Regions from separate parts of the Clostridium sp. BJN0001 genome, predicted to be linked through region 1. Evidence: riboswitches for the same ligand, from Rfam matches in the RefSeq annotation. Region 1 holds a riboswitch; the other holds the start of a gene.
The links. Region 1 has a riboswitch for FMN ahead of ribD (bifunctional diaminohydroxyphosphoribosylaminopyrimidine deaminase/5-amino-6-(5-phosphoribosylamino)uracil reductase RibD). Riboswitches for the same ligand answer to the same signal wherever they lie in the genome.
Positions count from the first base shown of each region.

Region 2: another riboswitch for FMN. It lies ahead of MTX53_RS10045 (ECF transporter S component); the one in region 1 lies ahead of ribD (bifunctional diaminohydroxyphosphoribosylaminopyrimidine deaminase/5-amino-6-(5-phosphoribosylamino)uracil reductase RibD).

Region 1 is NZ_CP094971.1:258,773-270,649, forward strand. Features, by position in the region: gene MTX53_RS01330 (beta-glucoside-specific PTS transporter subunit IIABC) at 1-1,591, shown strand, start outside; gene MTX53_RS01335 (PHP domain-containing protein) at 1,604-2,443, shown strand; gene MTX53_RS01340 (prephenate dehydratase domain-containing protein) at 2,582-3,424, shown strand; gene MTX53_RS01345 (alpha-hydroxy-acid oxidizing protein) at 3,482-4,507, shown strand; FMN riboswitch at 4,581-4,697, shown strand; gene ribD (bifunctional diaminohydroxyphosphoribosylaminopyrimidine deaminase/5-amino-6-(5-phosphoribosylamino)uracil reductase RibD) at 4,840-5,940, shown strand; gene ribE (riboflavin synthase) at 5,925-6,563, shown strand; gene MTX53_RS01360 (bifunctional 3,4-dihydroxy-2-butanone-4-phosphate synthase/GTP cyclohydrolase II) at 6,575-7,774, shown strand; gene ribE (6,7-dimethyl-8-ribityllumazine synthase) at 7,801-8,265, shown strand; gene MTX53_RS01370 (Na/Pi cotransporter family protein) at 8,424-10,040, shown strand; gene MTX53_RS01375 (N-acetylmuramoyl-L-alanine amidase) at 10,117-10,785, shown strand; gene MTX53_RS01380 (hypothetical protein) at 10,984-11,295, opposite strand; gene MTX53_RS01385 (fumarate hydratase) at 11,430-11,877, shown strand, end outside.
Region 2 is NZ_CP094971.1:2,055,473-2,067,349, forward strand. Features, by position in the region: gene MTX53_RS10015 (glycerophosphodiester phosphodiesterase) at 1-562, opposite strand, end outside; gene MTX53_RS10020 (class I SAM-dependent methyltransferase) at 674-1,453, opposite strand; gene MTX53_RS10025 (TetR/AcrR family transcriptional regulator) at 1,540-2,157, opposite strand; gene tsaE (tRNA (adenosine(37)-N6)-threonylcarbamoyltransferase complex ATPase subunit type 1 TsaE) at 2,280-2,738, shown strand; gene tsaB (tRNA (adenosine(37)-N6)-threonylcarbamoyltransferase complex dimerization subunit type 1 TsaB) at 2,738-3,442, shown strand; gene rimI (ribosomal protein S18-alanine N-acetyltransferase) at 3,417-3,887, shown strand; gene MTX53_RS10045 (ECF transporter S component) at 3,949-4,539, opposite strand; FMN riboswitch at 4,661-4,774, opposite strand; gene MTX53_RS10050 (DMT family transporter) at 4,818-5,738, opposite strand; gene MTX53_RS10055 (Tex family protein) at 5,731-7,923, opposite strand; gene MTX53_RS10060 (type II CAAX endopeptidase family protein) at 7,945-8,892, opposite strand; gene MTX53_RS10065 (HAMP domain-containing sensor histidine kinase) at 8,896-10,395, opposite strand; gene MTX53_RS10070 (response regulator transcription factor) at 10,399-11,079, opposite strand; one part of gene prfB (peptide chain release factor 2) at 11,623-11,877, opposite strand, start outside.

The DNA of each region.
Region 1 (11,877 bases):
AGGAATTGTGAATAGAGTTTTAGCAGTTATTACAGGTTCAATAGCACCTATGATTCCTATACTTGCAGGAGCAGGAATGGGAAAAGTACTTCTTTTAGTACTCAACCTTATTGGAATTTTAGATAAATCTTCACAGACATATATTATGCTTAAACTTATTTTTGATAGTGGATTCTATTTTATGCCTGTATTTGTAGCTTTTTCTGCAGCGAAAATATTTGGATGTAATAGATACCTTGCTGCATTTATATCTCTTTCAATGCTTCATCCAGATTGGACAAAATTAGTTTCTGCTGGGAATGCGGTGTATTTTTTTGGAATAAGTATACCACTTGTAAAATATTCTTCACAGCTTGTTACTGCTCTTTTGCTTGTATGGGTTATGTCTTATATAGAAAAATATGTTTATAAGTATGTTCCTGATATGATAAAGGTATTTATGGCTCCATTGTTAGTTATGCTTATTACTGCACCTTTAGGATTTATGTTAATAGGTCCTGTAGGAAATTATATAGCACAAGTTGTTGCAAATATGGTTTTATTTATACAGCAGCATTTTGGCATCGTTGCAATTCCTATTTTAGCAGCTATATATCCATGGCTTGTATCTATAGGAATGCATAAAGCATTAAGTCCTATATGTGTTATGCTTATAGAACAAAATGGTTACGATCCAGTTACACGTGTTATTGCATTATGCTCTAATATGTCACAGGCAGCAGCTTCACTTGCTGTATCTATAAGAACAAAGAATAAAGAATTTAGACAGATCGCTTTTTCATCAAGTATAACTGCGTTTTTAGGTGGAATTACTGAACCTGCAATGTATGGTGTAACTTTAAAGCTTAAAAAACCTATGTATGCATGTATGATAGGTGGAGCTTTTGGAGGCCTTTTTGCAGGAATAGTACAGTTAAAAGCTTATGTATATGTAACACCAGGTCTTTTAAGTCTTCCAATGTGGGTAAGTGAGGGAAGCAAGGATATTATTTATGCATTAATTACATTAACTATATCGGCAGTAGTAACATTTATAGCAACATTAATAATAGGTTTTGATGATCCTATTTCTGATGACGAAACAGAAGATATAAAGTTAGAAAAATCTGATAATGAAGAAAAACAAATCAAAGAAAATGAAGAAGGACATGTTTTGTATGCACCAGTTGAAGGAAAGACAATTCCATTAAGTGAAGTAAATGATTCTACTTTTTCAAGTGGAATAATGGGAAAAGGAATAGCTGTAATGCCATCATTAGGGAAGGTTTATGCACCTGGAGATGGGGTGGTTGAAGCTTGCTTTAAAACAGGACATGCAATTGCAGTTTCGGTTGAAGGAGTAGAAGTTTTAATACATGTAGGTATTGATACTGTATCTTTAGAAGGAAAGTATTTTAAAAGTTTAGTATCTCAAGGCCAGAAAGTAAAAAAAGGAGATCCTCTTTTAGAATTTGATTTAGATAAGATAAAGAAGGCGGGATATGATGTTACAACAATGATAATTGTTACAAATAGTTCTAATTACGCAGATGTTAAAATAGAAGATAAAGATAATATAAAAAAAGATAATGTGATATTTACAGTAAGATAAGGAGGCTTTAAAGTGATTTATGCAGATTTACATGTTCATACTAATCATAGTGATGGTATATGTGAAATATCAGATGTACTTAAAAGAGCAAAAAATAATGGAATAAAAGCAATAGCAATTACTGATCATGATACAGTGGATCAGTTTGATGATGTTAAGAAAATAGCAGACAAATTAGGAATTGAAGCTGTAAAAGGCGTAGAGATGAGCTGTTATGATTTTGATACTTATAAAAAGGTTCATGTTGTTGGGTTATGGCTTAACAAAGATACAAATAATATAAAAAAGCTTTGTGATAAAACTCTTTCGTGCAGAAATGAATATCATAAGCAGCTTATACAAAAGCTGAAAGAAAAAGGTTACGATATTACATATAACGATGCTAAGAAATTTTCAAAGTACAGTATAGTATTTAAGATGAATATTTTTCAAGCATTAAAAGAAAAATATCCATCTGAAATGACAAAAGAAAGATATCGTGAACTTTTTGCATCAAAGACAAGCAGAGAAACTGATTTAAAAATGGGATACATTGATGTAAAAGATGGAATAAATGCAATAAGAAAAGATGGGGGAGTTTCGATAATTGCTCATCCATGTGAATATGATAATTATAATGAAATAGAGAAATACATATCATATGGTCTTCAAGGAATTGAAATAAACCATTCAAAGATGAAAGAAATAGATTTTAAGAAAACATTAGATTTTGCAGACAGATTTAATCTTTTAAGAAGTGGTGGAAGTGATTTTCATGATCCTACAATAATTCAGTTTGGAAAATTTGGGCTTACAGAAGATCAGTACAATAATCTAAAAGAAAAAGTTATAAAATATAAAGCTCTCAACTAAAACTCTTAATATATAAAAAACTGTCATAATAGAAACTAATATTATGGCAGTTTTTCTATATAGAAAATAATTTAAGAAAATAGTATAATAAAAAGATATATTAATAATGTAAATTTATAAGAAATTGGGGCTATAAAAATGGATAAACTAGCAATACTTGGACCAAAAGGGACGTTCAGCGATTGTGCAGCGAAGGAGTTTTTAAAAGAATGTAATCTTAAGATGAAAAAGATATATTTTTCAAGTATAGATGATGCATTTCATTCAGTAGGAAACGAATGTGAGTATGGAATAATACCTATTGAGAATACTCTAGATGGATTTGTACAAAGAACACTTGATCTGCTTCTTGAAATGGATGTTACAATACTTACAGAAATAAAAATACCAATTAAGTTTTCACTTATGGCTAATGTGAATAAAATAAGTGAGCTTAAAAAGTTATACGTTCAGTTTAAATCAAGTGGACAGTGCAGAAAGTTTACTGATACTTTAAACGGCGTAAGCATTATAACAACAGAGAGCAATATGGAATCATATTATAAGCTTAAAGCAGGGATTGAAGGAGATGGGGCGATAGTTCCTGCACATATTTGTGATTCTGAAATATCATATGTGGATAAAAATGTTACAGATGCAGATGAAAACTATACACGATTTATAATTATAAAAGCTAATAAAGAGTTTAAATGGAGAGAATATGAAGACAAATCAAATATAAAAATTCCTCTTTATATTTTACCAAAGAGTGATAAGCCTGGTATGCTTTTTGAGATATTAAAAGGATTTAGCGATAATCAGATAAATCTTGTCTCAATAATGTCAAGACCTACTAAAAAGCAGATGGGTACATATAATTTTTATATAGAAATTGATACATCTTCAACAAAGTTTGAAAAAATAAAAGCTACAGTAATGGAGCTTAATAAAAAATATAAAATAAAAATTCTTGGAAACTATCAAGTAAAAAATGTTTTATAAGGTAATATATAATTCTAGAAAAATTTTATACTTAAAAGAAGGAAGGATAAAAAAAGTATGAATTATGAAGAAGTTTTAAAAAATGCATCAACATGTATGGGAGATTACTGCAAAGCATGTCCAGAGTGCAATGGAAGAGCCTGCAAAAATCATATGCCAGGTCCTGGTTCAAGAGGAGCAAAAACTACCATAGCTATGAGAAATTATGATGGATGGAAAAATATTTTTGTAAAGCTTGATACTTTAAATGAAATGAAAGATGTAGACACAACTTTAAATATATTTGGAAAGACATTTAAATATCCGATATTTGCAGGTCCTGTTGGAGCTGTAAATCTTCATTATGGAGATAAATATGATGATGTCAAGTATAATGATATATTAGTATCTGCATGTGCAGAAGAAAAAATTGCAGCATTTACAGGAGATGGTACAAACCCTGATGTAATGAAAGCTGCATCAAAAGCTATAAAAAGAAATAACGGAATTGGAATACCAACAATAAAACCATGGAATATTGATGTTATAAAAGAAAAAATGGAACTTGCAAAATGTTCAGGAGCATTTGCTTATGCTATGGATATTGATGCTGCAGGACTTCCATTTCTAAAGAATCTTACTCCAAAAGCAGGAAGTAAGTCAGTAGATGAAATGAAGGAAATAATAAAGCTTTCAAAAGTGCCTTTTATAATTAAGGGAATAATGACAGTAAAAGGAGCTTTAAAAGCAAAAGAAGCTGGAGCAGCAGGAATTATAGTTTCAAACCATGGTGGAAGAGTTTTAGATGGATGTCCTGCAACTGCAGATGTGCTAGAAGATATTGTATCAGCTGTTAAAGATGATTCTTTTAAAATATTTGTAGATGGTGGAATACGTTCAGGCAATGATGTATTTAAAGCTCTTGCAATGGGTGCAGATGCTGTTTTAATTGCAAGACCATTTGTAACTGCTGTCTATGGCGGTGCAGAAGAGGGAGTTAAAGCTTATATTAAAAAAATATCAGCAGAATTAAGAGATACAATGGAAATGTGTGGAGCTTTCAGCTTAGAGGAAATAACTTCTGATATGATTTCACAATATTAATTTTTGATAAATTATAAAATTTGAAAGATGTTGACAAGAAATTAAATAATGATATAATTAGAATAAATTTAATAGTAATCTTCGGGGCAGGGTGAAATTCCCTACCGGTGGTAAAGCCCACGAGCTATTTTTAGCATGATTCGGTGAAATTCCGAGGCCGACAGTAAAGTCTGGATGAAAGAAGATAGAATAAATAGTTTTATTTATGTATATTCTGCTCTGAAATGTTAATCATTTCAGAGCTTTTTTGTAAATAAAAATATTTTTATTTGTGTATTTTATATGCCCTGAATTTTAAATTCAGGGTATTTTTTTATGGAGGTGTAGAAAATTTGGATGATAAATATTATATGAATATGGCACTTGAACTTGCAAAAAAAGGAGTAGGACGTGTAAATCCTAATCCACTTGTTGGAACAGTTATTGTAAAAAACGGAAAAGTTATAGGTAAGGGATACCATGAGAAATATGGAGAGCTTCATGCAGAACGTAATGCAATAAAGAGTCTTACTGAAAGTGCAGAAGGTTCTACAATGTATGTAACACTTGAACCATGCTGCCACTATGGGAAAACACCTCCATGTACAGAGGCTATTTTAGAGAACAAAATAAAAAAAGTAGTAATAGGTTCTGATGATCCAAATGTTTTAGTTAGAGGAAAAGGGATAGCATATATTAAAGCGCATGGGGTAGAAGTTGTAAAAGGAGTAATGAAAGAGGAATGTGATGAAATAAATAAAATCTTTTTCCATTACATAATTAATAAAACTCCATACGTTATGATGAAATATGCAATGACTATGGATGGAAAAATTGCATGTGTAACTGGAGAATCAAAATGGATTTCAGGGGAAGAATCAAGGCTTGATGTGATGAACGACAGAAACAGATTTAAAGCGATAATGGTAGGAGTTAATACTGTTATTAAAGATAATCCAAACCTTACATGCAGACTTTCAGGTGGTGTAAATCCTATACGAATAATCTGTGATACGAATTTAAAAACTCCTCTTAACTGTAATATTTCAGATACTGCAAAAGATATAGAAACAATAATTGCTACATGCTGCATAGATGATAAAAAAATAGAGAAATATAGAAATAAAGGTTTGGAAATTCTTAAAGTTAAAAAGAAGGATGGTCATACTGATTTAAAAGATCTTATGATAAAACTTGGAGAAAAAAAGATAGACAGTTTAATCCTTGAAGGAGGAGCAGAACTTAATTATTCAGCTCTAGAAGCTAAAATTGTAAAAAAAATAAAGGTTTATATTGCACCTAAGATATTTGGTGGAAAAGATGCTAAATCGGCAGTTGCAGGTGAAGGCGTATCTTATCCATCTTGTGCATTTATGTTTTCTAATTCAAAATTTAAGAAAATTGGAGAAGATATTGTAATAGAAAGTGAGGCAAAATCTTGTTTACAGGAATAATAGAAGAAGTAGGAACTATGAAAAAAATAAATAGAAGTTCGTATTTATCGTCAGTTGTGATAAAAGCAGATGAGATTCTTAAAGACATACATATAGGTGACAGTATTGCAGTAAATGGAGTATGTCTTACAGTAATAAAATATGATAATTCCTATTTTGAAGCTGATGTTATGAATGAAACTTTTAAAAGGTCTACTATAAATAGATTAAAAAGCGGTGACAAAGTAAATCTTGAAAGAGCTATGAAAATAGATAGAAGATTTGGAGGTCATATCGTATATGGTCATGTTGATGGAACTGGGATTATTAAGAATATAAAAAAAGATGACAATGCAGTTATTTATACGATACAGGCAGATAAATCAATACTTAAATACATAATAGAAAAAGGATCTGTTGCTATAGATGGAATAAGTCTTACAGTTGTAGATGTTAATGACAAAGAGTTTAAAGTTTCAATTATTCCACACAGCAAGGAAGAGACTACTTTCAAATATAGAAATATAGGAGATAGTGTAAACATTGAAAATGACTGTATAGGAAAATATATTGAAAAATTACTATTTTCTAAGGATAAAGAAAAGGGACTTACAGAAGGATTTTTAAAAAAATTTGGATACTAGGAGGATTGATTATGTTTGAATATAACACAATTGAAGATACTATTAATGATTTAAAAGCTGGAAAACTTATAATGGTTACAGATGATCAGGATAGGGAAAATGAAGGAGATTTAATCTGCGCAGCAGAATTTGCGACTACATATAATGTTAATTTTATGGCTAAATATGCAAAAGGACTTATATGTATGCCTATGGGAGATGAGCTTGCTAAAAAGCTTAATTTAGATCAGATGGTTTCAAATAATACTGATAATCATGAAACTGCATTTACGGTTTCAATTGATTATAAAGATACAACAACAGGAATTTCAGCAGTTGAAAGAGGACTTACCGCTAGAAAATGTGTAGAAGATAACATAAAACCTGAAGATTTTAGAAGACCTGGTCACATGTTTCCTCTTAAAGCAAAGAAATTTGGAGTTTTAGAGAGAAATGGTCACACAGAGGCAACAGTTGATATGATGCGTATTGCAAATCTTAAGGAATGTGGTTTATGCTGTGAGATTATGAATGAAGACGGAAGCATGATGAGAAAAGACGATCTTATTGAATTTGCAAAGAAGTGGAATATTAAATTTACAACAATAAAAATGTTGCAGGATTATAGAAAGAAACATGAAAAATTCGTTGAGTGTACTTCTATAAGTGAGCTTCCAACTAAATATGGTTATTTTAAAGCACACTGTTATGTAAATATAATGACAGGAGAACATCATGTAGCACTTGTTAAAGGTGATATTAAAGATGGAAAAGATGTTTTATGTAGAGTACATTCTGAATGCCTTACAGGAGATGTGTTTGGCTCTTTAAGATGTGACTGTGGAGAGCAACTTAAAAGTTCAATGATAAAAATAGAAGAGGAAGGAAGAGGAATTCTTCTTTATATGAGACAGGAAGGAAGAGGCATTGGTCTTGTAAATAAACTTAAAGCATATGCACTTCAAGATAAGGGCATGGATACTGTTGAGGCTAATGAAGCACTAGGATTTAAAGCAGATCTTCGTGAATATTATATTGGAGCTCAAATATTAGAAGATATGGGTGTAAAGACAATAAAACTTCTTACAAATAACCCAGATAAAATATATCAGCTTTCAGATTTTGGAATGGAAATAGTTAAAAGAGTTCCTATAGAAATGAAACCTGAAAAGTATGATTCATTCTATTTGGAAACTAAAAAAAATAAAATGGGACACATGTTAAATTATTAATAAATAAGGAAAGAGGAGAAATAAAAATGAATATATTTGAAGGAAAATTAGTAGCTAAGGAAATAAAAATAGGAATAGTTGTTGCACGTTTTAATGAGTTTATCACATCTAAATTATTATCTGGTGCAGTTGATGGATTAAAGCGTCATAATGTTTTAGATGATTCAATTGATGTTGCATGGGTGCCTGGAGCATTTGAAATTCCTCTTATAGCATCAAAAATGGCAAAAAGTAAAAAATATGATGCAGTAATCTGTCTTGGCGCAGTAATAAGAGGAACTACAAGCCATTATGATTATGTATGCAGCGAAGTTTCAAAAGGAATAGCATCAGTATCTCTTAGCTCAGATATACCAGTTATGTTCGGAGTTTTAACAACTGATAATATAGAGCAGGCTATTGAAAGAGCTGGAAGTAAAGCTGGAAATAAGGGCTTTGAATGTGCAGAAGGTGCAATTGAGATGGTAAATCTTATAAACGAAATCAAATAATTACGACAAAATCATACATTATATAACATATAAGTATTTGTGTCATATACTCCAATGTTAAAACTACGTAAAATAATTATTAAAAAGGTTAACATTGTGTTAAAAATAATGTAAACTTAAATACGATAGAAAAATAAATATGCAAAGGAGAAAATGCATTGAATACTATTACGGTAATTGTCAAATTAATGGGTGGACTGGGGCTATTTATTTATGGTATGAAGTTAATGGGTGACGGTTTAGAGAATGCAGCAGGAGAAGGATTAAAAAATATCCTTGAAAAGGTAACCAAGAACAGAGTAATGGGCGTATTTATAGGAGCTGTAGTTACAGCAGTAATACAAAGTAGTAGTGCAACCACTGTAATGGTTGTTGGATTTGTTAATGCTGGACTTATGAGTCTTGCACAGGCAGCTGGTGTAATTATGGGGGCTAATATAGGTACTACTATTACAGCACAGCTTGTTGCATTTAAACTTGATGAAATAGCTCCATTATTTGTTTTTGCTGGAGCTATACTCGTAATGTTTGCAAAAGCGAAAAGAAGAAGAGAAATAGGAAACATAATACTTGGATTTGGTATATTATTTACAGGAATGGGACTTATGAGTACTTCTTTAGCACCTATTGCAAAATCTCCATTATTTGCAAATATACTTGTAGCAATTGGAGATAATTGGTTTATAGGAGTAATTGCAGGAAGCGCAATTACAGCAATACTTCAAAGCTCATCAGCAACTACTGGTATACTTATAGCACTTGCAACTACTGGAACTATAGATATACATCTTGCACTTCCTATAGTATTTGGATGTAATATAGGGACATGTATAACTGCAATTCTTGCAAGTATTGGAACAAATAAGACAGCACATAAAGCAGCACTTCTTCATTTAGTATTTAACATTACAGGAACATTAATATTTCTTCCGTTTTTGGGACTTTTAGCAGAATTTGTACAAAAGTTAAGTCCTGGAGAAGTAAGCAGACAGATTGCAAATGCACATACAGTTTTCAATGTCGCTAATACATTCATACTTTTACCATTTACAAAATATATTATTGTATTTGTAAATAAGATAATTCCATGTGAAGATAAGATTGAAAAACATGGACCGAAGTACATAGATGATAGACTTTTAGAAACTCCAGTAATAGCAGCTGGACAAGTTATCAAAGAAACAATAAGAATGGCAAATAAGGCTAAGAAGAATGTTGAACTTGCCATGAAAGGTTTTGTTGAATGTGATGAAAAATGTATAGGTGATGTTTACGAAAATGAAAAAATCATAAACATATTAGAAGAAAAGATAACAACTTATCTTGTAAAACTTGCAAAGTGTGAATTATCAGCTAAAGAAAAAGGAATAGTAGCATCTACATTTCATATAATAATAGATATTGAAAGAATAGGTGATCATGCTGAGAATATAGTTGATCTTGCAACTGAAAAGATAAATAAAAATTTAAAGTATAGTGAAGATGCAATAGATGAATTATATGAATTATATAATTCTACAATGAAAGCCGTAGACATAGCGATAGAAAGTTATGTAAAGAGAGATGTTAACGAAGCAAAAAGTATTGAAGAGATAGAAGAAAAAATTGACAAGTATCAGAAATTATATAGAGATAAACATATACAAAGACTTTACGATGGAAAATGTAATGCGTTTGCAGGAGCTATATATTTAGACATTATAAGTACATTCGAAAGAATAGGAGACCACGCCACTAATATAGCTGAAAGCGTAATTGAAAATTATGTAAAGTAATAAAATAGCGAATAAAATATAAATACATGATGCATAATATTAATATGTTTGATTAAAAGACAGGAGGAAATCATTTATGAGAACAAAAAGAATATTAAAGGTGTTATGTATTTTTTTTATACTTCTTTTTATATACCCATTTAATGGCAAATATGTTTTAGCTGAGAATACAGAAAGTAAAAAGATAATACTTGTTGATCCAGGACATGGTGGAATAGATAGCGGTGCGAAATCTAAAAGTGGAACACTAGAGAAAGATATAAATCTTCAGATATCTTTAAAGCTTGGTGAAAAGCTTAAAGAAGAAGGTTATGAGGTGGTTTTTACACGAGAAGATGATTCCGAAATAAGTAGAAAGAAAGCAAAAGATTTAAAAGCAAGATGTGATATGAAACAAGATAAAAAATGTGATGCTTTTATATCAATTCATCAAAATACATTTCCACAGGAAAGTTGTTTTGGAGCACAGGTTTGGTATGCAGATAATGATTCCAGTAGAAATTTTGCAGAGCTTGCACAGAATTCTTTAAAGGAAAATATAAATGATGGGAATAAGAGAGTAGCAAAGCCTGCTAAAGATCAATATAAAATTTTAAGAGATAGTTATAGTGGTCCATCAATTTTAGTCGAGTGTGGATTCTTATCAAATAATAAAGAGGAAAAAATGCTTAAGACTGATGAGCATCAAAATGATATTGTAGATGCTATTGTTAAAGCTGTAAATGAATATTTTAGTGAGAAATGATAGTTAAACTTTTATAGATAATACAGGGGGCTTTTACATATTTATAGGAATACTTTTTTCTTCTTTTAAAATACTTTTCAAGAGGAATTATATTTTTTAAAAGCCCCCTGTGAAGACATAAATGTTGTTAAAATTTTTAGGAGAGTTTATTATTATGTTTGAGTTACTGTATAGGCAGATGTACTGTTTTAAAAAAATTTAATATTCGTGATATCGTTTACCACAGCTTATAAATTTCATACAATATATCTGTCTACTATATAATATATTATCTGTTTTCGTAAAATATGAATATTTATTATAAATTTTATAATTAGTATTAGCATTTACTGAATTTGTATCAGAATCTTCAAATGGATTAACTTCAATACTATTTCTAGGAGTAATATTATTTCGTGAAACAGTATTTTTTACGAAAAGATAAACATCATATATGATAAATAAAATAAGAATTATTGATATTAATAATATTATTATATTAACAATATTGCTGATTTTTTTTACATTCATAAAATATATCCTTTAAAATAGAAAGTACTTATAATAAACTTATTATAATAAATAAAAAATATTCCTTTTAAGAAGTTACGCTTGTAAAAATTTATAAGAATTAAACTAATAATTAATAAAAAGGAGATATGGGTATGAGAGAATTAAGTGTAGAGAAAATAACAGAAGCAGTTAAAAATTTGGCAATTGAATCCAATTATTATTTAAGTGATGATGTAAAAAATGCACTTAATAAATTTAAGGATGAAGAAACATGGGATATAGGAAAAGATGTTTTAGGAAAAATAATAGAAAATTCTAAAATAGCATCAGATGAGAAGATGCCTATCTGTCAGGACACAGGAATGTCCTGTGTTTTTTTAGAAATAGGACAAGATGTGCATTTAGTTGAAGGAAGTATTAAAGATGCTATAAATGAAGGAGTACGAGAAGGATATAAAGAAGGATATTTAAGAAAATCAGTTGTAAAAGATCCGATAAGAAGAGAAAATACAAATGATAATACTCCAGCAGTAATTTATTATGATATTGTGTGTGGAGATAAAGTTAAGATAACTTTTGTACCTAAGGGCTTTGGCTCAG
Region 2 (11,877 bases), 890 kb from region 1:
AGTATGGATGATAACACTCTACATCTATTTTCTTTAAATATTCTTCAGGATATGCAAGTGTTGAATCGGTAAGTGCTCCAAGCATTACATCTTTATCAAGTTTTCTAAATCTTACAAGACTTACATGATTAAAACTTGAAATTATAATTCTATCTTTTATTTTGTATTTTTCAATAAGATCTAGTACTTTTTCTTCTAATCCATCATAATCTATTATGCTATTTTTTAATTCAAGATTTAATACTTTCATATCTGTCTTTGAAAAAAAGCATAAAAGTTCCTCTAAAGTAGGTATCCTTTCATCTATCTCATATTCATCATGTTTTTTCAATATATTGATTTTTTTTAATTCATCTAAAGTATAATCTTTTAAAAAACCTTTTTTATCTGTTGTTCTATCTAATTTTTCATCATGCATTATAACAGGAATACCATCTTTAGAAAGCTGCACATCTGTTTCAATTCCATCAGCTTTATATTCATATGCCTTTTTAAAAGCTAACATAGTATTTTCATCATATCTCCCACTATATCCTCTATGTGCTATGTTTAATATACTCATTTAAATAATTCCCCTTTCAAATTCAATATATTTTTATTATGTGTCATATTTTGTAATATTGCAATAAAAAAATAAGCTTTAACTATAATTTTACATAGCTTATGATAGTAACTATTTTATTCCATAAATAATCCCCATATTATGAAACATCCATGGTGCTTTTTTTATATAATTTGGAATAAAACTCATATTCTCAGTATTTGCTTCATAATAAATTTCTGTTATTCCTTCTTTTCTTAATTGATCTATAAATTCTTTAATATCTCCATATAACTTTTTTTGTTCAAACATATCATGGAATACAAAAGCCCCTCCTTTTTTTACAACTCGTAGAGCTTCTAAAACAACTTTTCTTTTGTTTTTTTGTGTTTTTACTTCGTGAAATACAAAATTACTTATAGCTGCATCAAAATAATTATTTTTAAAAGGAAGCTTTGCAGCATCACCATTTTTAAATATAATTTCTGAAACGCCCTCTATTTTAGCATTTCTCTCGCACTGCTTTTTATCATAATCCCACTCACTACCAAAATAATCAATTCCAACAATCTGTGCTTTTTTGAATTTTTTTGCGCATCTTACTGATAGAGCACCTGAGCCACATCCTATATCTAATAATTTTCCTTTTCCATCCCACATTAGTTTACTTAAGACAAATTCATGAATCTGCCCCATAACATTTCCTCCATCAAACGAAAATGCCAATCTACACTTTTGCATATAAATTGTAAATGATAATATTAATAAAAATAATATTGAAACAATTACGCTTAAAACTTTATTTTTTAATGTAGCTGTAAACACTATATCAATTATTAATAGTAGCAATGTTAGAATCCAAGAATATTTCATAAGTTTTTTAGGCACCCAGTTTCCATAATTAGTTTTCATAAATAAATTCCTCCTTTAAAATTAAAAGCATAACATTTGTTATGTTTTGTTATGTAAAAAAACCTGATGATTTGTATCATCAGGTTTTATATTTTTTCCTTTAAATCATTAATTAACTTTTTAAATCCACCTTCTGCATAGCAGGCCATAACTTCATTTAAATAAAGTGCTTCTTTCATATTAGATGCTCCCTTTAAAATATTTATATTTGTTTCTATTCTAATATTAACTAACATTTTAATTACTTTCTCATCAGGTTTATGTCCAAGATAGATAGTAAAATAATCCATAAATTTCTTATTTATTATATTAAAAACATTATTTTTAAAATCTTTATAAATGCTCCCATCACTTTTTTCTAATAATGTCAAAATTACAATTTTATTTTCTAATTCAAATTTCATTATTTTTTTCTCATTATCTATTGATGATGACGAATCATTTTTTTCTTTTTCTGAAAGTTCATCTATTAACTTTTTCCACTCTAGTATTACTGGATCTACTATAATTTTAAATAAAGACTCTTTATTTTCAAAGAAAAAATATAATGCACCAGTTGTAACATTACATTCTGAACAAATTTTTCTAAGACTTGCTCCTTTATATCCTTTCTCAAAAAATTCTTTTTTTCCTGCATCTATAATTTTTTGTTTAGTTGGATGTATTTTTTCTGTTAATAATTTATTATTAAACTTTTCTTCCATAACACATGTTATGTTACCATAGAATCATTTTTTTATCAATATTAAAGAAACGCTCTAACTTGATTTTCTATAAAATTCATATACAATAAAATAAGAGATATCATTACGTAGGAGGATGTTTTATGATATTTGAATTTAACAGTGTTTCAGAAACAACTGATTTAGGAATAAAATTAGGCAAAATAGTAAATCCAGGAGATGTAATTTGTCTTACTGGTGATCTTGGAACTGGAAAGACACATATAACAAAGGGAATAGCCTTAGGTCTTGGTATAAAAGACACTATAACAAGTCCCACATTTACAATTGTTAATGAATATGATTCAGGACGTATAAAACTTAATCATTTTGATGTATATAGAGTTGCTGATCCTGATGAAATATATGCAATAGGTTTTGATGATTATATTTTTTCAGATGCCGTATCAGTAATAGAATGGGCAAATTATATTGAAGAAATACTTCCAAAAGATATTCTTCATATCAACATAAAAAAAGATCTTTCAAAAGGAGAAAACTACAGAAAAATAACAATAACTCCTTTTGGTACACGATTTAATTACATAAAGGAGTTAAAATAATGATTGTATTATCTGTTGATACATCATCAAAAACAGCAACAGCTGCAATAATTGATGATAATAAAATTTTAGGTGAAATTAATTATAATGATAAAAGAGAACATTCTACTATATTAATGGGAATGATAAAACAACTTCTTAATGATACTAATCTTACAATTAATGATATTGATGGATTTGTAGTATCTAAAGGTCCTGGTTCTTTTACAGGACTTAGAATAGGAATGGCTACCGTAAAAGGATTAAGCTTTGGAAGCAAAAAACCATACGTAAGCGTATCAAGCCTAGATGCACTTGCACTTACAGCGATAAACTTTGACGGAATAATATGTCCTATAATGGATGCCCTAAGAGATAGTGTTTATACTGCTTTTTATGAAAAAGATGAAAGTAATGAACTTAAAAGGACATCAGATTATGATGCACTTACACTTGATACTCTTATAGAAAAAATCAAAGCAAAAAATAAAAAAGTAATCTTCATAGGAGATGGCGTAAATAAATATAAAAATTATCTACAGGAAAATTTAAAAGACTCATTTTTCCCACCACACCATCTTAATTTTATTCATTCTTCTGCATTAGGTGAACTTGGTATCAAAAAATTAAAAGAAGGAATATATGATAATCCAGATTCTGCACCATTTTATATAAAGAAATGTCAGGCTGAACGTGAGTATGAAAAACGTCTCAAACAATCTTAAAAATATTTCAATCACCATGATGGATAAAAATGATATAGATGAAATATTAGAAATTAGTTCTAAAAGTTTTCATATATCATGGAGTAGAAATTCTTATGAAAATGAACTTATAAATCCTAATGCAAGATACTTCATCGCTAAGTATGATAATAAAGTAATAGGTTTTGCTGGAACATGGATAATTTTAGACGAATCCCAAATTACAAATATTGCTGTAGATCCTAATTTTAGAAATAATAAAGTAGCTTCAAAACTTCTTAAAGCTTTAATCTCATACTGCACTAAAAATGGATGCACTTCTTTCACTCTTGAAGTACGTGAAAGTAATGAACCTGCAAAAAATCTTTATTTAAATCATGGATTTAAAATAGAAGGTTTAAGAAAGGGGTATTATCAAGATAATAAAGAAAATGCCATTATAATGTGGAAAAGAGATAAGCAATAAAAAAAGGTAGAAAAAGCAAATCTTTTTCTACCTTTTTTAGTAATATGTCTTATATTTATAATTATATTGTTTCTGTCTTTTTATCTACCTTTTTATTAGAAAATGCTGTTTCATTTTTAAATATTGAAACAGATACTCTTTTATAAATTACGTATGTTACTACTGATACTATTAATGATTTTATCGCATTAAAAGGTATTAATCCTGCAAGAGTATAATTTAAAGCCTGTGCAGATGTCATTTTCATGCCAAAAGCAGGAAGAAGTATAAATATATTAATTGGAGGTGCTAATACTTCAAGTGTTAAAGCACCCAAAATCATACCAATAATAGCTGTTTTCTTAGATTTATTTCTCTTATATAAAAGTGCTGGTGGAAGTATAAATACTACTCCTAAAAAGAAATTAGCAAAATCTCCAACCCCTCCTGTAGTAGTTCCTTTAATTACTAGTATAAGTACATTTTTTATAAGCTCTATTATAACTCCAGCCATAGGTCCAATTCCAAACGCTGCAATAAGTGCAGGAACATCGCTTAAATCAATCTGTAGCCATGCAAATGTAGGCAAAATAGGAAATTCTATATACCTTAGTATTAATGCAATTGCAGCAAATAATGCTACTTTAACGATTTTATCTGTGTTTCTCTTCATTTTTTATATCCCCCTAAAAGAATATCTTCATAAAGTAGAAGCTTATTAAAAAATTATAAAAATAAACCCTGATATATAAAAATATCAGGGCTATAAACTACTAAAAAATAATAATTTAATAAGTTACCTTCTTCTATCCAGACTATACTGTTGGCCTCGGAATCTAACCGAATCATGCTATACGCTCGCGGGCTTTACCGCCAGTAGGGATTTACACCCTGCCCTGAAGATATATTATTTATTTTATGTTTATATAATACACTATATTTTAAATTTTTTCAATCATTATAAACAACATATATACCTATACATACAAGAAATAATGATATAAGTGTATAAAAATCAAAAATATTCTCGCGAAGAAATATTGCTGATAATATACTTCCAAATACAGGTGTTAAAAAATTAAATACACAAATAACTCCAACTTTATTATACTTTAAAAGTTCAGTCCAAAGCACAAATGCAACAGATGAAATAAGTGCCATATAAATTAAAAGTATTGACGATTTAATTGTAAATCCATGCAAGCTTCCGCCTGTAGAAAATCCTGATAAAATGAGTATAATTCCTCCAATCAGAAGCTGAAAACCTGATGCTTTTACAGTATCTAATCTTCTTGTTATATGTTTAGAATATATAGCAGAAAGTGCAAAAAATACAGCTGCTATAAATACAAATCCTTCTCCATAAAATGAAAATCCTAAGCTAGATACAGATTTTGAGCCTATATTAACTAAGATTACTCCAGCAAACCCAATTACGCACCCTAAAATCTTTTTTAAACTTATCTTATCATTTTTATATATAAAGTGTGAAAGTATTATACTAACAAACGTTCCTGTACTATTTATAATCGATCCTCTAACTCCTGTTGTATAAGTAAGACCTATATAAAAAAATATATATTGAAAAGTTGTTTGAATCATCCCAAGAAAAGCAACCTCGAAAAAGTCTTTTCTATTTAATTTTAAAATTCCTTTTCCTCTAAAAAAGTACCCTGCTATAATAACCAAAATGCCAGCAAGCGCAAACCTGTATCCAGCGAAAATAAGTTTTGATGAAACATTAACGCTTGCTATATTAAATAGAAAATATCCATATTTAATTGAAGGATACGCACTCCCCCACAAAAAGCAGCTTATCGCTGCTAATAAAATTATATTTCTTCTATTTGTATAAATTTTTTCTCTATTCATTATCTTCATCTTCTAAATTAATTTCTTTGATGTTCTTCATTGTAAGAGATATTCTCTTTCTCTTTTCATCTACATCAAGTATCTGTACTTTTACAATATCACCTACATGAACAACATCAAGAGGATGTTTTATAAATCTATCTGCTAGTTCACTTATATGTACAAGTCCATCTTGATGAACTCCTATATCAACAAACGCGCCAAAATCTGCAACATTTCTTACTGTTCCTGTAAGAATCATACCTTTTTTTAAATCTTTCATTTCAATAATTCCAGTTTTTAAAACAGGCTTAGGCATTTCTTCTCTAGGATCTCTTCCTGGCTTTTTAAGTTCTTTAGTGATATCTATTAATGTAGGTTCTCCTGTATCTAAAGTTTCAGATATTTTATCTAAACCAAAATTTTTAACTTGTATATCTATATCATCAAGCTTCTTACCTTCAAGATCTTCTTCTGTATATCCTAATAATTTTATAAGTTTCTTTGCAATTTTATATGATTCTGGATGAACTGCTGTATTATCAAGTATTTCATCACTTTCAGATACTCTCATAAAACCTGCGCACTGCTCAAATACCTTTGGTCCAAGTCTTTTTACTTTTAAAAGATCTTTTCTTGACTTAAATTTTCCATTTTCTTCTCTAAACTTAACAATGTTTTCAGAAATAGATGATGTAATTCCTGAAACATATGAAAGAAGAGAAGGTGTTGCTGTATTTAAATCTATACCTACATTATTTACACAATCTTCTACTACACCTTTTAAAGACTCTTCAAGCTTTTTAGGTGTCACATCATGCTGATACTGTCCTACACCTATTGCTTTAGGATCTATCTTTACAAGTTCCGCAAGAGGATCCTGTAGTCTTCGTCCTATTGATATTGCACCTCTTACAGTAACATCAAGATCTTTATATTCTTTAGTTGCAAGTTCAGATGCTGAATATACAGACGCTCCTGCTTCTGAAACAATTACATATGAAATTTCCTTTGAAGTTTCATTTTTAATTTCTTTAATCATATCTGATATAACTTCTTCAGATTCTCTAGATGCAGTACCATTTCCAAGTGAAATCACGTCAACATTATATTTTTTTATAAGAGCTTTAAGTATTTTTTTACTTCCTTCAATATCTTTTTTAGGTAAAGTAGGATATATAGCTGTACTATCTAAATATTTTCCTGTTTCATCAAGTACTGCAATTTTACAGCCAGTTCTAAATCCTGGATCAAACCCAATAACAACTTTACCTTTTATTGGAGCTTGAAGAAGAAGAGATTTAAGATTTTCTTTAAATATCTTTATTGCAGATTCTTCTCCTATATCTGTAAGTTCCTTTCTTATCTCTCTTTCAAGACTTGAGAAAATAAGTCTTTTCCATGAATCTGCTATTGCAGATTTAAGATATTCATCAATCTGTGCATTGCCTTTAAGAACATGATTTTCAATATATTTAATAATTTTTTCTTCATCACATACTATTTTAACTTTGAGTATTTTTTCTTTTTCTCCTCTATTTATTGCTAAAATTCTATGCGGAGCTATATTTCTTATTGCTTCTTTATATTCATAATACATTTCATATGGAGTAGGCTCTTCAGATTTTCCTGAAGTTTCAATATATCCTTCTCTATATATAAAACTTCTAATATACTTTCTATATTTAGCAGAATCCGATATATTTTCAGCGATTATAAATAAAGCACCATTTATGGCTTCATCCACATCTTTTACACCTTTTTCTTCACTTATATATTTTGCTGCTTCTTCTTTTATATCTGCTTTAAATTTTCCATCTTCTATAAGAAGTGCAAGAGGCTTAAGACCTTTTTTTATCGCTTCTGATGCTTTTGTTTTCTTTTTGGGTTTATACGGTCTATATATATCCTCTAAATCTGTCATTGTGTTTGCAGATTTTATTGCTTTATCTAATTCTTCTGTATATTTTCCCTGCTCTTTTATAAGCCTTTGTATATCATCTTTTCTCTGCTCTAAATTTCTTAAATATGTAAGTCTTTCATAAAGTTTTCTTAATACTTCATCTGAAAGTCCACCTGTTGCTTCTTTTCTATATCTTGATATAAATGGAACTGTGTTTCCACTATCAAGAAGTTCAATAACATTTTTTACCTGACTTAATTTTATGTTTAATTCCTGTGCTATTCTTTCTTCTATTGTCAAAATCATCTTTTCCTCCAAAGTAAATTATAATAATGATATTAATATTAAAATAACTGATAAGCCTATATAAAATATCATACCTGAATTTTTAAATATCAATCTAAAATCGTCGTTAACTGTGCCACTTACGTTTCCAGAATTAAAATATACCATTTTTACATTTTTTACTATCATAAATATTGCAAAAATTATTGATATAAACATAAATACTCCACCTGAAAAAGCTTTCAAAGTAGCATTATTTGAAAATAATCTTAATAAAAGTCCCGAGCCTATAAGATTTATAATACAATGAATTATTACCGAATAAAAAATTGTGCCTGTTTTTACTGTTATATATGCGAAAATTGCACCTAGAGAAAATGCATAAAAAAACTGAGAAAGATTTCCATGACCAAATGCAAACATAAATGCAGAAACAAATACCGCAATAAATTCACCATATCCAACAAGTCTTGATATTATTATTTTTCTAAACATAACCTCTTCAATTATAGGTCCAATAAAACATATGAAAAATATTTTTAAAAATATGCTTCCACCACTTAGCATATCTGAAACAGGATTATTTAATCCACTTCTTGTAAATGTTCTTAATAAACTATCAATTATTAAAGAAAACATATTTGATATATACATAACTCCAAAAGAAAATAAAATTATCATCAAAAAATTTTTTAATGATATCTTCTTTATATAATTAGCCTTTGCTTTTCGTAAATTTTTAACTATAAACAAAAATATAGGAAATCCTATTACGTAAACAGGTAGAGTTGATGCTAAAAATCTCGCATCTGGATCATTTATTATTCCTTTGCCTAGTACATGTAATATAATGATTGCTAAAAAGCCACCAAGTTCTGAAAATATAGTAAATGCTGCAAGAGCCCATCCTATACTACTTATAGCGGATTTTGCAGCTGCTTTTTCCTCCATCTTTTTATAGTCATAGTCATAATTAAATTCGCTCATTTTCTATCCTTTCCTGCATTCTATCGGCATTTCAATTTTAAATACAGTGCCTTTATTACTACTTTCTATTTTTACAGTTCCACCATGTTTTTTAATTATATTCTTAGTAATAGAAAGACCAAGACCAGTTCCCCCTGTGTTTGAATTCCTAGATTTATCAAGTCGAACAAATGCATTAAATATTTTATCCTTTAATTCATCTGGTATTTTATCACCATCATCAGAAATATATATATAAATACTTTTAAATTTTCTCACAGTATTTATGTTTATTTCTGCACCCACTCTATTATACTTTATTTTATTATCAATTATATTATTAACTGCCCTTGTAAATTTTAAATCATTTAAAAGAACATAACAAGGCTTTTCATCTATATCAAATTTATAATTGAATTTTTTTTCTTCAAATTCATCAACTCTTGATGCAATAATCTGTCTTAAAAGTTCACATATATCCATACTTTTAAATTCAAATTTAGTATCGCAGTTTTCATAAAGTGAATATTCAAATAAATCATTTAAAAGTTTATTTGCCCTCTTTGAATTATTATATATTATTGTTAGATATTTTTCTCTTTCTTCATAAGATAAAGTTTCAGAATTTAAAAGAGTTTCACTATATCCAAGAACTGAAGAAAGCGGATTTTTTAAATCATGTGAAACATCTAATATTAACATTTCTCTCATCTTCTGCAATTTTTCTTTTTCAACCTTTTCTTTTGATATAGTTTCTGCCATTTTATTAAATCCATTAGCTAAATCTTTAAATTCATTTTTTTTATCACTGCTTATCCTTATATCATAATTTCCTTCTGCAATCTGCTTTACTCCCATCAAAAGACTATTAATTGGATGAACAAAAGTTTTTGCACTAATTTTTGAGAAAAAATATGCAAAAGTAAAAAATATCATTATATCAATTAATATAATTGCTTTAAAAATAATTTCATTAGAAACAATATTAGTTACTATATTAGGCTTTTTTGCTTCATAATAAGGGCATCCAAAAACTAATAAAGATGATTCTTCTTTAATATATTTTGTGTAAAAACAATATTTACCATTTATTTTTGTATTTGCTATGGCATTATTAAAATCTTTTATAAGAGAAAATGCTAAAAAATCATTATTTACATCTACTTCATTATTTTCCCTTATCCCAAAAAGACTCATATATGAATTTAAACTTATTTTTTTGTCTTTAAATTCATCAATCACTTTTCCTTTACTATATGATATGGTATTATCTTTATCAATTTTTACTATAAATCCACTTATATCATAAAGTTCATTATCGCTTACAAGAGTATAATTTTCCTGAAGCTTATTATCTATTTTTTTAAATGAATCATTATATATATTATGACCACATAAAAAACCATATAAAATCATAGATGTTAGTATAAGAAGTATAAGAAGAAATGTAAAAATAGTATATGCCACAGTATATGTACAGAAAAGTTCAGATGAAAGACTTCTTCTTCTATTTAACTTAAACATCTATTAAATCCTCTCCATCTTGTATCCAATACCTCTAATTGTTTTTATATAAACAGGATTTTTAGGATTGTCTTCAATTTTATCCCTTATATGGCTTAAATGAACCATTATATTATTAGAATCTCCCATATACATATCTTCCCATACTTCTTCATATATCTGCTTTTTTGTATATACTTTTCCTAAATTGGCCATAAATAAATTTAATATTTTAAACTCCTTAGGATTTAAATCTATTTTTTTATCTCCTTTATATAGTTCAAATGTATCAATATATAATTTTAATTCTCCAGTTTTATATATAGTATTCTTTTGTGCAGTATATTTATAACATCGTCTAAGTACAGAATTTACACGTGCACAAATTTCCACAGGGCTTGCAGGTTTTACAATATAATCATCTGCTCCAAGTCCAAGTCCAAGAACTTTATCTGAATCTTTTCCCATTGCAGTAAGAAAAATTATAGGAACAGTTGATTCATCTCTTATCTTCTGCATAAGTTCTATCCCGTTCATTTTAGGCATCATTATGTCAATTACTGCTAGATCAATTTTTTCTTTTTTGAAAATTTCAAAAGCTTCTTCTCCATTTTCTGCCTCAAATATATTATGTCCTTCTTTTTTTATGTGTAGAGAAATAAGACTTCTTATATCTATTTCATCTTCTGCAACTAATATATTCATTTTAACCTCCAAAATAAAAGCTTTGTATTATAGTCTATATAATACATATTATATTACTTATTATAATCTTCTAATATTAATATAATCTTAAAAATATAATTTTTCCCTCTTGATTTTGGTCCATTTTACATATATAATAATAATTGTTAAATATATACAGATAGGAGGCATCACATTTGCTAAAAAAATTACTAAAATTTAGTTCATTTTTTTTCCTTTTTTTCTTTTTAGTAATACTTCTTAATGAGTTTAAAGTGGTATCTTTCTCAAATAAAATAAGAAGTATTTGCATTTTTTTACTTTTAGTCATGATTATATTACTTTCAATAGGTGCTGTCCTATCTGCTAAATCTGGTTTTTTAAAACTTATCGGAATAACAATATTCATTTCATTATTAATCGGATGTATACAAGCCATCGTCAAACCAGGATTAAATATATTCCTATATGTTTGCACTATAGGTTCAACAATTTTTTCATTTATAGATATGTTTTATAAAATCAGTTAAAGGGGTTTCGCATATAAGTGCGTCCCCCCTTTTTTTATGAGTTCATCTTCAAAAATCCTATAATAAATTCATCTAAATCGCCGTCCATTACAGCATTTATATTTGAAGTTTCTATATTCGTTCTATGATCTTTAACCATACTATATGGATGAAAAACGTATGATCTTATCTGACTTCCCCAACCCATATCTTTAAGCTCTCCAGTTAAATCTTCAATTTTTTCCTTATGTGCTCTTTCCTTAAGTTCAACAAGTTTTGATTTTAACATTTCCATCGCAGTATCTTTATT